3 regions of the Hydrogenophaga sp. LT287 genome follow, and region 1 is predicted to be linked to each of the others. Evidence: predicted binding sites of a transcription regulator. Region 1 holds the regulator's gene; each other region holds the start of a gene.

Region 1 (5,145 bases):
CCTTGCTCAACGACTGGATGAAGAAGACCCCCGCCCATGTGGTGGTGCGCCGCACGCCGGTGGCTTTCAACGACGCCTTTGTGCCCCTGCAGCGCCTGTACTACGCGCTGGAGGCCATGGGCCAGGTTGATGCGCTGCATGAAAAAGTGTTCCGCGCCATCCATGTGGACAAGCAGCGCCTGAACACGGCGGAAGCCATCACCGCCTGGGTGACCGCGCAAGGGGTGGATCGCGAGAAATTCACCGGTTTCTTCAATTCGTTTGCAGTGGCGGGCAAGGCGAAGCGCGCCACCCAGTTGCAGGACGCCTACCAGGTGGAAGGCACCCCATCACTGGGTGTGGGGGGCCGCTATTACGTCACGGGCCAAGGTCCGCGAACGCTGGTGGTGGCCAACGCGCTGATCGCCGACTTGCGAAAAGCCTGAGCCTGGCCGGACACTTGCCGCACACAAAGCCCGCTGCCCGCGGGCTTTGTGCGTTTTCGGGTGGGCGACGGGTCTGCCCCGCCGTGCGATGCCGTGCAGGCTCGGGCCGGCAAAGTCTCTCGTCCGCCAGCCGCAAACGCCGGCTCGCGCCGCTACAATGAATGCAAGTTTCGTGCCCTACATTGCCATGCCCACCTTCCACCTGTTTCGCTCCTCTCGACCGCTGGCCGCTGCGCTGGTGATCGGTCTGTTGTGTGTGGGTGCCGCCCATGCCGAACGGGCCGACCGCAACAAGCCCATGAACGCCGAGGCCGACGCGCTGCGTTACGACGACGCCAACCAGACCAGCGTGTTCACCGGCAATGTGGTGATCACCAAAGGCACCATCATCATCCGGGGGGGGCGTGTGGAGGTGCGTCAGGATGCCCAGGGCAACCAGTTTGGAACCGTGACCGGCAGCCCGGCTTTTTTCCGCCAGAAACGCGACGTGGCCAACGAGTTCATCGAGGGCGAGGCCCTGCGCATTGAATACGACAGCAAGTCCGAGACGGTGCGCTTTGTCGGCAGCGCCGTGCTGCGGCGTTACAAAGGTGCGCAGGTCAACGACGAAACATCCGGCAGCGTGATCACCTACAACAGCAGCAACGACATGTTTTCGGTGGACGGTGGGGTCGCCAACCGCACGCCAGGCAATCCGTCGGGGCGCGTGAGGGCCATGCTCACGCCCGTGCCCAAGGAAGACGCGCCGACGGCCCCCGCAGCCTCGCCCGTGCCGCTGCGTCCCAGCGGGCAGGTTGGCGAGGGCACGCGGTGACGGCGCCCGCCACGGCAATGGCGGCCCAACCCGACTCCCTCCTCTCCACCAGCCGCCTGGAAGTGCGCGGGCTGAAGAAGGCTTACGGCAGCCGCCTCGTGGTCAAGGACGTGTCGCTGGCCGTCGACAAGGGGGAGGTGGTGGGTTTGCTCGGCCCCAACGGAGCCGGCAAAACCACCTCGTTTTACATGATCGTGGGCCTGCTGCGCTCCGACGCGGGCCAGATTCTGCTGGATGGCCAGTCCATCGAGCGCCAGCCCATTCACCGGCGCGCCCGCCTGGGCCTGGGCTACCTGCCGCAAGAAGCGTCCATCTTTCGCAAGCTCTCGGTGGCCGACAACGTGCGCGCCGTGCTGGAACTGCAGCTGGACGACGCGGGAAAACCGCTCAAGCCCGCCGCCATTGAAGAGCGGCTGGATGCCTTGCTCAAAGACCTGCACGTGGACCACCTGCGCGATTCGCCCGCGCCCGCGCTCTCGGGCGGCGAGCGGCGCCGTGTAGAGATTGCCCGCGCCCTGGCGACCAACCCGCGTTTCATCTTGCTCGACGAGCCCTTTGCCGGCATCGACCCGATCGCCGTGATCGAGATCCAGCGCATCATCGGGTTCCTGAAATCGCGCGGCATCGGGGTGCTGATCACCGACCACAACGTGCGCGAAACCCTGGGCATTTGCGACCGTGCCTACATCATCAACGAGGGGCACGTGCTCACCAGCGGCACGCCCGCCGAGATCGTTGAAAACGCCGATGTGCGCCGGGTGTACCTCGGCGAACATTTCCGGATGTGATGAAACAAGCCCCCACGCTCCTCCGCTGCGCGGGTCGCTGCCCCCCAAGGGGGCTGGGCCTGCCTTGGGGCGGCCCGGCGGCTGACCCGGCCACTTCGCCCACGCCACGGTGGGCGAGTGAGGCGCCGCTATTCAGGGCACCCGCGGATCCGGCTTTGCCGGTCCCAGGGTGCGCCCCCCTGGGGGGGACGCGCGCAGCGCGGCGGGGGGGCGGCCTGTGAAACAAGGCCTGTCCCTCCGCGTCTCGCAGCACCTGGCGCTCACGCCGCAGTTGCAGCAGTCCATCCGTTTGCTGCAACTGTCCACCTTGGAAATGGCGCAGGAAGTCGAGCAGATGCTGGACGAAAACCCGTTTCTGGAGCGCACCGACGAGATCGCCGACCGCGAAGCGTTTGGCCTGGAGCAGACCGACGCACCGGTGAGCGCGGGTGAGCAGATCACCGACGCCACACAGGCTGGGGCCGAGGCGGTGGCGTCCGCGCCCGAATACGACGGCCTGGTGTCTGAGCGCGTGTCCTCCAGCGACAGCACCACCGACAGCGCGCAAAGCGATGAGCTGGAAGGCCGCCTGGACGGTGCCACCCCGGTGGAAGAAAGCTGGGAAGGCGACGGCACCGTGGAAATGGCGCCCGACGACAGCGAGTGGGGTGGTGACGCACCGCCCCGCAACAGCGGCTCGGGCGACGACGACGAAACCGCCACTGCGGCCGACCTGGCGCGCGTGCCCGTCAGCCTGCAAGACCACCTGCACGACCAGGCGCGCTGCCTGCGCCTGAGCGACGAAGACCGCGCCGCGCTCTATTTCCTGATCGAGTCGCTCAACGACGACGGTTACCTGGAAGACACGCTGGCCGACCTGGCCACCGCCTGGCTCAGCCTGTCCAACCCCGGTGTGCTGACGGCCGACCCGGAAACCGGGGAAGACCCGGAACAGCTGGAGGCCCGCGAAGCCCTCGAACAGCGCCTCACCATGGCCCTGCATTTGCTGCAGCACATGGAGCCGGCTGGCGTGGGCGCCCGCGACCTGGGCGAATGCCTGCGCCTGCAGATCGAGGAAATGCGCAACAGCCCTGAGGCCCGCGCTGCCCTGGCCATTTGCAAGCAGCCGCTGGAGCTCATGGCCAAGCGCGACGTGAAGCGCTTGTGTGCGTTGTGTGGCATTGACGACGAAACCGCCCGCGCCGCGCTGGGCCTTATCGCGCGGCTGGAGCCCAAGCCCGGCCGCCGTTTTGTCGACGTGGAGCGCAACGTGGTGGTGCCCGATGTGCTCGTGACCCGCGCTGGGCGGGGCTTCAAAGTGCAGCTCAACGCCGAGGTGATGCCGCGCCTGCGCGTGCACGACGTGTACGCCAACGCCATGCGCGGCAACCGCGGTGGGCGCGACGGTGGCGCCAGCGGCGAAGCCGGCCACGCCGCCATGCAGCAGCGCCTGCAAGAAGCGCGCTGGTTCATCAAAAACATCCAGCAGCGCTTTGACACCATCTTGCGTGTGAGCAGCGCCATTGTGGAGCGCCAGCGCAACTTCTTTATGCACGGCGAACTCGCCATGCGCCCGCTGGTGCTGCGCGAAATTGCCGACGAGCTGGGCCTGCACGAATCCACCATCAGCCGCGTGACCACCGCCAAATACATGGCCACGCCGTTTGGCACTTACGAACTCAAGTATTTCTTTGGCTCGTCGCTGGGCACCGAAACCGGTGGCAACGCGTCGAGCACTGCGGTGCGTGCGCTGCTCAAGCAGTTCATTGCGGCCGAAGAACCGGCCAAACCGCTGTCTGACAACCAGCTCTCCGACCTGCTCAAAGAGCAGGGCATCGAATGCGCGCGGCGCACCGTGGCCAAGTACCGCGAGGCGCTGCGCATTGCGCCCGCGAACCTGCGAAAGAGCTTGTAACCCCCCGCGCCGCTTCGCGTCACCGCCACCCCAGCGGCCCGTCCTGAGCTTGTCGAAGGGCGGTTCCGTGGGGCATGCTGGAAGGGGTCAACGCACCAGATGCTCTGTAGCCATTGCCGAAGTAACTTGTTATGAACCAACTCAAACTTTTTCTCCCTTGCGCCGCTGGCGTAGAGGATTACCTGGCCGCAGAGGTGCAGCGCATCACCGGCGAGCCGCTGGCCTTCAAGGCGCGTGGCGGTGTGGGCGTGCAGGCCTCGTGGCGCGACGCCATGCGGCTGAACCTGCACAGCCGACTCTCTCAACGGGTATTGGTGCAGCTCTGGCACGGCGGTTACCGTAGCGAGCAAGACCTGTACAACGCGGCCGGCGAGATTGCCTGGGAAATCTGGTTCAGCCCGGCGCAGACCATCAAGGTCGAGATCACCGCGCAGCACAGTCCGCTGACCTCGCTCAATTTCGCCGCCTTGAAGATCAAAGACGCGATCTGCGACCGCTTTCGCGCCAAGCGCGGCGAACGCCCCAGCGTGGACACCACCTGGCCCGACGTGCGCATCTACGCCCACCTCACCACCGAAGAGCTCACGCTTTACATCGACACCTCGGGCGAGCCGCTGTTCAAGCGCGGCTGGCGCGAAGACAAGGGCGACGCCCCGCTGAAAGAAACCCTGGCCGCCGCCATGATCGCCGCCACTGGCTGGAACGGCGGCGAGGCCGAGTCGCTGGACGCCATCACCCCGCTGTACGACCCTTGCTGTGGCAGCGGCACCGTGGTGATTGAGGCCGCTCAAATCGCGCTCAACATCGCGCCGGGCCTGCTGCGCCGTTTTGCGTTCGAGAAGATGGTGCCCTTTCAGCCCCACGTGTGGACCGCCATCCAGGACGAAGCCGAGCGCGACATCCGCCCCTGGCCCGAAGGCCACCCGCCCATCGTGTTTGGCAGCGACGTGTCGTTCCGCATGGTCGACTTTGCCCAGCGCAACGCCGAGCGCGCGGGCGTGGCCCACGCCATTGAGCTGCGCGGTGGCGACGCGCTGCAGCGCCTGCCCCCCACCGAACGGCCGGGCCTGATGCTGCTCAACCCGCCCTATGGCGAGCGCATTGCGGCCGCCGGTGTGGCGGGCCAAAGCTCTGAAGACCGTGCCAGCGCCCGTGCCCAGCGCATGGAGCCTCGCACCCCGCGCACTTTCACGGTGGGCAAGGCCGCGCCACCCCCGCCCGGCC
Region 2 (5,145 bases), on a different contig from region 1:
GCAGCGGGCGCGGCAGCTTGTAGGCCAGCGCATCGCCCTGCTCGGCCAGCTTGGACAGCGCAGGCCCGCCGGGGTAACCCAGGCCGAGCAGCTTGGCCGACTTGTCAAACGCCTCGCCGGCGGCATCGTCGATGGTTTCGCCCAACAGTTCGTAGCGCCCCACGCCGTCCACCCGCATCAGCTGGGTGTGGCCGCCCGACACCAGCAGCGCCACAAACGGAAACTCAGGCGGGTCGGCGCTGAGAAACGGCGACAACAAATGCCCTTCCAAGTGGTGCACGCCCAGCACCGGCTTGCCCAGGGCAAAGCCCAGGGCACAGGCCACGCCCGAACCCACCAGCAAAGCGCCCGCCAGGCCCGGCCCGCGGGTGTAGCCCACCGCGTCCACGGCCGACAGCGGCAGCCCGGCCTGCGCCAACACGGCGTCGGTCAAAGGCAGCACGCGCCGTATGTGGTCGCGGCTGGCCAGTTCGGGCACCACGCCGCCGTAGGCCTGGTGCATGTCAATCTGGCTGTGCAGGGCATGGCCCAGCAGCCGGGGCGTGCCGGTGCCGCTGGCGTCCACCAGGGCCACGCCGGTTTCGTCACAAGACGATTCGATTCCCAAAATCAGCATGCCCGGAGTGTACGGGGCGGCACCGTCGCAGGTGGGTACCCGCCCTCACCGCCCCACCCAAGGCGGCATGTTTGTTGCATACAGCGTCCCCAACATCCCGTGCACTTCATGAAATCTGGTTTGAATTTTCTCGTCGCAGCCAAACGCTGCGAAATCGCTGAGCTGCAGGCGCTGGCGCTCACCAGCGCGCTGGTGAACGTGACCGGGCGGCTGGTGCACGGGCTGCAGCGCGAGCGTGGGCTGTCCAACCTGTACCTGGGCTCGAACGGCGCCCGGTTTGCGCCCGAGCGCCAGGTGCAGATCGGCGAATGCCAGGGCCTTGAAAGCGACCTGCGCGCCTGCTTTGACAGCCTGGACACCGAATCAGCCTCGGTGGGCAATGGCGCGCGGCTGTTCAGCCGCATCGCCTATGTGCTGCACGGGCTGGACGCCCTGCCCGGCCTGCGGGCACAGATTGAAAGCCAGGCCTGGGCGGCCCGCCAAGCCACCGAAGCCTATGTGCGGCTGATTGCCGGGCTGCTGGCAGTGGTGTTTGAAGCGGCCGACAGCGCAACCGACCCGGAGATTTCCCGCCTGCTGGTGGCCCGCTTCAATTTCATGCAGGGCAAGGAGTTTGCCGGGCAAGAGCGCGCAGCCGGCTCAGCGCTGTACGCCAGCGGGCGTGCTGACACCAGCGAGCAGCAGCGATTGCTGCACCTGATCGATTCGCAAGAGCGCTGCCTGCAGGTGTTCGCCGACTTTTCCAGCACCGCGCTGGGTGCGTTGTGGACACAAAACCAGCCCAGCGCCACGCTGGCGGAGCTGGAGCGCATGCGACGCGTGTTGTGCACAGCAACACATGGCGCAGCGCTGGACGCAAAACAGAGCCAGGCCTGGTTTGACTGCTGCAGCCAGCGCATGGACCGCATGAAGCTGGTGGAAGACCAGCTGGCCCAAGAGCTGTTGCGCGTGTGCAAAGACAAGATTGGCGCAGCCCACCGCGACCTGGCAAACTTCACGGCCCTGAGCACCTCAGCGCCCCGCGAATCGGACGCGCTGTCGTTCTTCAAAGACACGCAACCAGCGGGGAGCACCGTGGGCCTGAGCAACAACGCGGGGGCCGCCGGGCTTGCGCCGCCGCAAGGCTATGGGCTGCACCTGGAACGCTCGATTCTGGAGCTGGTGCAAGAGCAGGCCCGGCGCTTGCAAAGCATGGGCGACGAGCTCGACACCGTGCGCGCCAGCCTGAACGAACGCAAGCTGGTGGAGCGCGCCAAGGGTCTGCTGATGGCGCACCGTCAGCTGAGCGAAGAGGAGGCGCACAAAACCATGCGCCAAATGGCCATGAACCAGAACCGCCGACTCATTGAAGTGGCCGAAGCGGTGCTGGCCATGGCCGAAGTGTTGCCGGAGCGGCACCGCTGACAGAGCGCGCACGCTGCAAGCCATGCTGCAGCGCACAAAGACCGTGCCTGCCGCGCACCACGCACCAAAATGAGGCCGCTCTGCCAGCCCAAAAAAGCTGACCATTGACCGCTGCGCCGGCCAGGGCATGCCGTGACAGCGGCATTTTCGTGAATGAAATCAAGGCGAAGCACCATGACACCCCGTGGTAACCCTAGGCCTGGCATGGTCCCTGCTTTAAACCAAGCAAAGGAGTTTGCGCCAACGGCGGCGTGAACCCCGAAGTCTCCCCAGACATTGGACAACGGCGTCCATCACCGACTCGCTCACCGCGGGTCAGGCGATGGGCGCCGTTTTGTTTGGGTCACCGTTTTTTCATCAGCAAGGAGTTGGACATGAGCGCACACACCACCACACCAGCCGCAGACAGCGCAACCCGCAAGACCGACGCTGCCTCGCGCCGCGACTTCATGAAAAAGGGGGCTGCCACGGCCACCTTCTTCTCCACCCTGGGCCACAGCGGGGTGTGGGCTGCGGGCTCCGATGCTCCGGAAAAGACCGAGGTCAAGATCGGCTTCATCCCGCTGACCGATTGCGCCAGCGTGGTGATGGCTTCGGTACTGGGCTTTGACAAGAAGTACGGCGTGAAGATCGTGCCGAGCAAGGAAGCCAGCTGGGCCGGTGTGCGCGACAAACTGGTCAATGGCGAGCTTGACTTTGCCCACGTGCTGTACGGCCTGGTCTACGGCGTGCACATGGGCACCGCCGGCCCCAAGAAAGACATGGCCGTGCTCATGAGCCTGAACAACAACGGCCAGGCCATCACGCTCTCGAAAGCACTGGCCGACAAGGGCGCGGTGGACGGCCCGTCGCTGGCCAAATACATGGCCGCCAACAAGCGCGACTACACCTTCGCCGGCACCTTCCCCACCGGCACGCACGCCATGTGGATGCACTACTGGCTGGCCGCCGCGGGCATCAACCCGCTCTCGGGCGCGCGCCTGATCACGGTGCCACCGCCGCAGATGGTGGCCAACATGCGCATCGGCAACATGGACGGCTTCTGCGTCGGCGAGCCCTGGAACCACCGCGCAATCATGGACGGCGTGGGCGTGACCGCCAACACCACACAGGACATCTGGCGCGACCACCCCGAGAAGGTGCTGGGCACCACGGCCGAGTTCACCAAGAAGTACCCCAACACCACGCGCGCCGTGATGATGGCCGTGCTCGAAGCCAGCCGCTGGATCGACGCCGGCCTGCAGAACAAGATGAAGATGGCTGAGACCGTGGCTCAGAAGTCGTACATCAACACCGGTGTGGACGCGATCAACCAGCGCATCCTGGGCCGTTACCAGAACGGCATGGGCAAGACCTGGGACGACCCGAACCACATGAAGTTCTTCAACGACGGCAAGGTCAACTTCCCCTACCTGTCCGACGGCATGTGGTTCCTCACGCAGCACAAGCGCTGGGGCCTGATCAAGAGCCACCCCGACTACCTCGGCATCGCCAAGCAGATCAACCAGATCGATCTGTACAAGTCGGTCGCCAGCGCCATGGGCATCAGCGTGCCCAAGGACCCGATGCGCAGCAGCAAGCTGATGGACGGTGTGGTGTGGGACGGCAAAGACCCCGCGAAGTACGCCGATGGGTTCGCCATCAAGGCCTGACCCACACCCTCTGCACTTCGCACGCCCCCTCAGGGGGACATCGCTGGCGGCCCGACAAAGCCGGTTCCGCTGAGATCTTGGGTTGAAAGCATTTCGCTCGTTGCACTGAAAGGACATCCACCATGGTTGCCGCTGTTTTTCACTCTCCGCTGGAGGCGCCGCTTGCACCGGCCGCCGACTCCAACGCTTCTGCCTCCGTCAAAGCCATGACCAGCACCCCCGCACCCACCCCCCGCAAAATCGCACGCGACTTTCGGGGCCTGTGGATGGCGGTGCTGCCACCGGTGATGGGACTGGCCTGCCTGGTGTTGCTGTGGCAACTGATCGCCAGCACGGGCAACAGCGGTATTCCGAAGCCTTTGGAAACCTGGACCCAGGCGGTGCAGGTGTTTTCCGACCCGTTCTACAGCAACGGTCCGAACGATCAGGGCGTGGGCTGGAACGTGTTGGCCTCGCTGCAGCGCGTGGCCATCGGCTTCGGTCTGGCGGCAGCGGTCGGCATTCCCGCCGGCTTCGCCATCGGCCGCTTCGAGTTCCTGAGCCGCATGTTCAACCCGCTCATCAGCCTGCTGCGCCCGGTGTCGCCGCTGGCCTGGCTGCCCATTGGCCTGCTGGTGTTCAAGGGTGCCGACCCGGCCGCCATCTGGACCATTTTCATCTGCTCCATCTGGCCCATGATCATCAACACCGCCGTAGGCGTGCAGCGCGTGCCGCAGGACTACATGAACGTGGCCCGCGTGCTCAACCTGAGCGAGTGGAAGATCTTCACCAAGATTTTGTTTCCCGCCGTGCTGCCCTACCTGCTGACCGGCGTGCGCCTGGCCGTGGGCACGGCCTGGCTGGTGATCGTGGCGGCCGAGATGCTGACCGGCGGCGTGGGCATTGGCTTCTGGGTCTGGGACGAGTGGAACAACCTCAATGTGTCCAGCATCATCATCGCGATTTTCGTCATCGGCATCGTGGGCCTGCTGCTCGAATTCGCGCTCATCAAGATCGCCACCCTGTTCACGTTTGAGGAAGTGAAGAGCTGAGGGGTCCGTTCGGGCTGGGCTTGCCCTTCGACAGGCTCAGGACGATCGGACCACGCAATCCCGTTCGGGCTGAGCTTGTCGAAGCCCTCACACATCGCTTGCGTTCGCTGCCCTTCGACAGGCTCAGGGCGAACGGTTTGGAGATTCACATGCAAGAGAACCGCTACATCGACATCCAGCAGGTCGAACAGACCTTCAAGACCAAGAAGGGCAACTTCCCCGCCCTGCGCGACATCAACCTGTCGGTGGCCAAGGGTGAGTTCGTGGCGCTCATTGGGCACTCGGGCTGCGGCAAGTCCACTTTGCTCAACCTGATTGCCGGGCTGACCACACCCACCCAGGGCGTGCTGCTGTGCGCCGACCGCGAGATCGCCGGCCCCGGCCCCGAGCGCGCGGTGGTGTTCCAGAACCATTCGCTGTTGCCCTGGCTCACGTGTTTTGA
Region 3 (5,145 bases), on a different contig from region 1:
GCAAAGCCAGCGCCGTCACCATTTACACCCCGCTGGCCCACTCCGCCAGCCTGAGCCCCGCGCAAGCCGAAGAGCTGCGCGGGTGGAGTCTGGCGCTCAAAGCCTGGCGCGCCCAAGACTGGGACGCTTGCGACGTTCATCTGCTCAACCTGCAGCGCCAAAACGCGGAAAAAGTCCTTTACCGGCTCTATGCCGAGCGGGTAGCCTCAAGCAGGCAACAGCCGCCCCGCCCCGCGTGGGACGGCACCACCACTTTCGATACCAAATAAGCCAGCCCAGGCTGGCCAACCCCGGGTTACACCGCCAATGCGCGTCAGAGTTCTCGGCTGTTCCGGCGCCATCGCGCACGGCTGCCGCACCACTTCCTTTTTGCTGGACGACGACGTCCTGATCGACGCCGGCACCGGCGTGGGCGACCTCACCCTGGACGAAATGGCGCGCATCCACCACGTGCTGCTCACCCATTCCCACCTCGACCATGTGGCCAGCCTGCCCCTCATGCTCGACGCCGTGGCCGCCCGCCGCCTGGCCGCCGGTGCACCGCCGCTGCAAGTGCACGCCCTGCCCGCCACCATCAGCGCGCTCAAAGCCCACATTTTCAACAACCTCATCTGGCCCGACTTCTCCAGCATCCCCAGCGCCACCGCACCGCTCATGCGTTTCGTGCCCATTGCCGTGGGCCAGGTGTTGCAAGTGGGCGGCCAAGCCATTGAAGTGCTGCCCGCCGTGCACACCGTGCCCGCCGTGGGCTTTGCCGCCGCCTCGGCCACCGGCTACTGGGTGTTCAGCGGCGACACCGAGCGCAACCCCGCCTTCTGGCAGCGCATCAACCAGCTGCCCGTGGCCCTCCTCGTCATTGAAACCGCCTTCAGCGACCGCGAAAAAGACCTCGCTCGCCGCAGCCTGCACCTGTCGCCCGGCACCCTGGCCGAAGAGCTCGACCAGATCAACCCCGCCCAGCCCCACCCGCGCTACCCCATCTACATCACCCACACCAAGCCCGCAGAAACCGGCTTGATCATGGAAGAAATTCAGCGCTTCGACACCACACCCAGCCACGCCCAAGACCTGCGCCACGACATCCGCTGGCTCAGCGCCGGCATGGTGTTTGAGTTGTGAACGGGTCGTGGCCAGTGGGCCTCGCAATGGGCGAAACAGATGCCAACCCGCCGGCCTGGCAAGTAAAATACAGGGTCGTTTTATCCACTGAGGCCCTACCCGTGAAAACGCTCAGCTTGAAAGCCAAAGCGGCCTACTGCGCCCAATCCCGCCAATCCAACTACGTCGCCAGCCTTCGACTAGAGGGCTACAGCGTCAAGCCCGTAGATGCCGAGCGCAAGCTACCCACCCGGGAAGCCGTGTTGAAAACCTATCAACAAGCACGGACTTGACCGCTGACAAGTACGGCACAGGCCAGGACCCCTATTGCTATCCTGGCTCAGATACCCTGAAGAATCGTCTCGGACTTCTCGACGATGCATTGTTGAGTGAGGCCGAACGAGAGATCTCGAGCGTCGCAGCCAACGAAATCGACTTCTCACCTCCCCCTTACGACCTTGGCTATCTGAAGCGCATCCACCAGCGGTTGTTTGCCGATCTCTATGACTGGGCGGGCGAACTGCGTAGCATCGACATCGCCAAGGGCGGCACCCGCTTTTGCAACATCCATCGCATGGAGCCTGAATCCGCGAAGCTCTTCGAGCGCCTGCGAAGGGCGCAGTGGTACGAGGGGTTTGAGCGCATGGAGCTGGTCAGGCTGGTGGCGCAACTGTTCGGTGATCTCAATGTGATTCACCCGTTCCGCGAAGGCAACGGCCGCGCCCAGCGCATCCTCTTTGAGCACATCATCATCAACGCAGGCCACCAGATCAGCTGGTGGGAGGCAGAGCCCGGTGAATGGGTTCAAGCCAACATTGACGCAGTGCTTTGTGACTACCGCGCGCTGGAATCAATTTTTGAGCGATGCATCGGTCGAGGCATTGAGGAGTGATTGACCCCAGCCCGGGCTGCGGTGACCCAGGGTCAACAGCGCGTCGACGCCACACCCAGCCACGCCCAAGACCTGCGCCACGACATCCGCTGGCTCAGCGCCGGCATGGTGTTTGAGTTGTGACAAAACTTGTCTGCGTAGCGTGATGTGACAATTTTTGTTACTCCAAAACGGCGAGGCAAGACACAAAACGTCACCCTTAGGTACTAAACCGTGAAAAAGGCCGCAAAAACAGCGTCATTTCAGGTTGGCACGGTCCCTGCTGAATAGAACCCGTAACCGACCCAACCATGTTTTCCCCCCTTCCAAGGAGTTTTCAAATGAAGCGTTCCATGCAAAAAGGTTTCACCCTGATCGAACTGATGATCGTGGTGGCCATCATCGGTATTTTGGCTGCTGTGGCTTTGCCGGCTTACCAGGATTACACCGTTCGTTCGAAAATTACCGAAATGATGATCGCTGCCAGCTCACCCAAGAGCCTGATCAGCGAGGCTTTCCAGAGCGATGGTCTGACTGGCGTGACGGCTGCTGCCACCGAGTACAACGCCCGTCCGGCCGCTGAGAAAACTTCGAAGTATGTGTCCGACCTTCAAGTTGACGTCGACAACGGCTCTATTACGGTGACCTCTGCTGCTGCAGCCACTTCGGGTTTGCCAACCGATGCAGCATTGATGACTTTGGTGCTCACGCCCAACGTGAACAACACGGCTCTGATTGCTGGTGCCACCGGTGCGATCGACTGGGCCTGTGCCTCGCTCAGCGCCAACACAGCAACGGCTCGTGGGTTGACTGCGGCGCCTCTGGGTACCATGCCTGCCAAATACGCGCCTTCCGAGTGCCGTTAATTCCGGGTTCACCCCTGGGCTAGAAAAGGGCGCTACGGCGCTCTTTTTTCGTCTGTGTACTCCCTCATCCCTTGTCGGTAATGCAGACTCGATCATTCGGTATGCTCAGGCCATCATTGCGATCGTTGGCACACACGACGCCGAGATACCTGCATTGCGATAAACCCATGACACTTCCCAGTTCCCGATTTCGTTATGCCCTTCGCTGGGCGCTGGGTCACCTCGCGGTCAGCCTGGCAGTGGCTGCCCTTTCGGCCTTCTTGGTCTTTGGCTTGTGGTATCCGGCTCCCTGGCGGCAAATGCTGGGCGTGGCTGGCATTTTTGGCCTGGTGATGGTCGCGGATGTGGTCTGTGGTCCCCTGCTCACGCTGGTGCTGGCCAGTCCAGGCAAGTCCCGTCGGGAACGCTGGGTGGATCTTGCGCTGGTTGCGAGCATTCAGCTCGCGGCTTTGGCTTATGGTTTGTGGTCGGTACACGGAGCACGTCCTGTCGTATTGGCTTTCGAGGTGGACCGCTTCGTGGTCGCTACAGCGAACGAGGTGCAGACCAGCCAGCTCCAAGATGCGCCGACGGAGCTGCAGAGCCTACCTTGGGCAGGTGTGCGTAGGGTGGCCTTGAGAAAAGCGACGTCTTCGCAGGAATTTCTGGAAAGTGTGGATGCCTCCTTGCAAGGCGTATCGGCCGCGATGCGCCCGGGTTGGTGGCGTCCTTTTGAAGAGGCTCGTCCTGAAATAGCACAGCGGGCCAAACCGCTGTCAACGTTGCTGGAAAAGCGCCCGGAGCAGAGAGCCCTGCTTGAAGCGGCAGCGTCGGAAACAGGGCTTCCCATGGAAGGCCTTCGGTATTTGCCGCTGACGTCCAGCAAGCAGATGGATTGGGTCGCGCTGCTCAACGCCTCGGGCGATATCGTCGGGCATGCGCCCGTGGATGGTTTCGACTGAATCGTGGAACATTTGGGATCAGAACAATTGGGGTCAGATACCGTCTTGAAAGTCAAGCCTTGGTCGAGCGATGCTTGGGTCAAAGGGCACCCCAGACTTCAAGACGCCGTAGATCAGTTGCACCAATTTGTGCATGCACGCACCGATCACCGCCTTGGGCGCCAAGCCAGCGGCTTGCAGGCGAAGGCCAAAGGCCTTGACCACGGGGTTGTATTTGAGTGCCACCATGGCCGGCATGTAGAGCGAGTGACGCACGAGGTAATCGGGGTCAGATTCCAATTACCTCAGGTGTACCAAAAAGTCGTCCCAGAGGCGCTGGACAATCTGGGCTTGCAGTGCGTCTTTGGGGCGCTTGAGCGGGTCGCGCTGGGGCGACGCGGCAATGGCGGTTTTGACCCTCACGAAGTCCAGCGGGTGCACGGTACGCATCATGGCCATGTCACCCTTGGGTGATGCAACCATCCGCTCGAACTTCCGGCCCGACACCAGTTGGTTGCCCGATGAAACCTGCACGGCCCAGAAGTCTTCTTCCTTGGCGCTCATGGGCAAGGGGTGCGGATCGCCATCGATCGCGGTACGACGGATCAGGTCTATTTCAAAGCCGTCGTCATTGACCGCAGTTTGCAACTGGTCTGAGCGGACGCGAAAGGTTTTGTCGGCCTTGCGGAAGATGTCGATCAGCGAAGAGTCCAGGCGTTTCAGGGTGGTCACGAACGACACATGTCGGCGGGTGTCGTACAGCAGGTCCATGTCACGTGTGGCCAGCGCGTCGGTGCCCACCCGCACGCCGCAAGCCGACTCGTAGGCGTACAGCGCATGGGTGCCCACGGTCAGGAACTGTTCGGCAATGCCCGCCTTCTCCATCGATTGCAGCAGCGAGACCACGACGTGCGGTGTGCGCCCGACGCCATAGACCCTGTTGAGCTTTCGCATCTCGTCGAGCTTGAGGGCCAGCGACTTTTTGCTTTGTTCGGCCTGCTTTTTTCGCTTCATGAAGCTGGCGTAGATCGCTTGTGTCTGCTCAGAATCGGGACCCAGGCTGCGTTGGGCACCAGCCGCCGAGGTGCGAATGAGGGTGTTGACGCCCCTGAGCTCGCGCCAGAACATGGTGCCCCGAACGGCGGCGGCTTCCTTGACTGCGCGCGAGTGGGCACCGAAGACGGCCGCCGCGTCGGTGTACTGGCGCAACTGGTTTTCGCTGTTCTCGGTGACGAGGTGCGCCAGGGTCATGGCTTGTTCAATGATGATTGCAGAAAATCACTTTTACATTGAACAATGAAATAAATCAATAATCTCTTGCGACAGGATGCTCCGAAGGCTGGGGATGCGTGGTCAGTCCTTTGCCGCCACAAAATGCCCACTCTTCCCA

The links. The regulator sigma-54, encoded in region 1, starts transcription at its own class of promoters, with help from an activator protein. The targets are predictions, from matches to a motif close to TGGCANGNAANCTGCTTT.
Region 2: AC0GNR_RS02280 (CmpA/NrtA family ABC transporter substrate-binding protein) is a predicted target of sigma-54. The motif match lies at 2,221-2,238, and genes of this name have one in related genera.
Region 3: AC0GNR_RS08320 (pilin) is a predicted target of sigma-54. The motif match lies at 2,239-2,256, and genes of this name have one in related genera.

Annotation. Positions count from the first base shown of each region.
Region 1 covers NZ_JBVPZC010000008.1:7,082-12,226, reverse strand. The annotation lists gene AC0GNR_RS08500 (thiol:disulfide interchange protein DsbA/DsbL) at 1-425, shown strand, start outside; gene lptA (lipopolysaccharide transport periplasmic protein LptA) at 613-1,239, shown strand; gene lptB (LPS export ABC transporter ATP-binding protein) at 1,257-2,027, shown strand; gene rpoN (RNA polymerase factor sigma-54) at 2,245-3,921, shown strand; gene AC0GNR_RS08480 (THUMP domain-containing class I SAM-dependent RNA methyltransferase) at 4,053-5,145, shown strand, end outside.
Region 2 covers NZ_JBVPZC010000002.1:86,308-91,452, forward strand. The annotation lists gene tsaD (tRNA (adenosine(37)-N6)-threonylcarbamoyltransferase complex transferase subunit TsaD) at 1-616, opposite strand, end outside; gene AC0GNR_RS02275 (nitrate- and nitrite sensing domain-containing protein) at 725-2,020, shown strand; gene AC0GNR_RS02280 (CmpA/NrtA family ABC transporter substrate-binding protein) at 2,470-3,672, shown strand; gene ntrB (nitrate ABC transporter permease) at 3,795-4,703, shown strand; gene AC0GNR_RS02290 (ABC transporter ATP-binding protein) at 4,853-5,145, shown strand, end outside.
Region 3 covers NZ_JBVPZC010000007.1:130,049-135,193, reverse strand. The annotation lists gene AC0GNR_RS08345 (CHASE2 domain-containing protein) at 1-269, shown strand, start outside; gene AC0GNR_RS08340 (3',5'-cyclic-nucleotide phosphodiesterase) at 307-1,119, shown strand; gene AC0GNR_RS08335 (YhfG family protein) at 1,146-1,391, shown strand; gene AC0GNR_RS08330 (putative adenosine monophosphate-protein transferase Fic) at 1,388-1,990, shown strand; gene AC0GNR_RS08325 (hypothetical protein) at 1,991-2,113, shown strand; gene AC0GNR_RS08320 (pilin) at 2,311-2,835, shown strand; gene tfpZ (TfpX/TfpZ family type IV pilin accessory protein) at 3,003-3,776, shown strand; gene AC0GNR_RS08310 (hypothetical protein) at 3,810-4,055, opposite strand; gene AC0GNR_RS08305 (GSU2403 family nucleotidyltransferase fold protein) at 4,056-5,006, opposite strand; gene moaC (cyclic pyranopterin monophosphate synthase MoaC) at 5,109-5,145, opposite strand, start outside.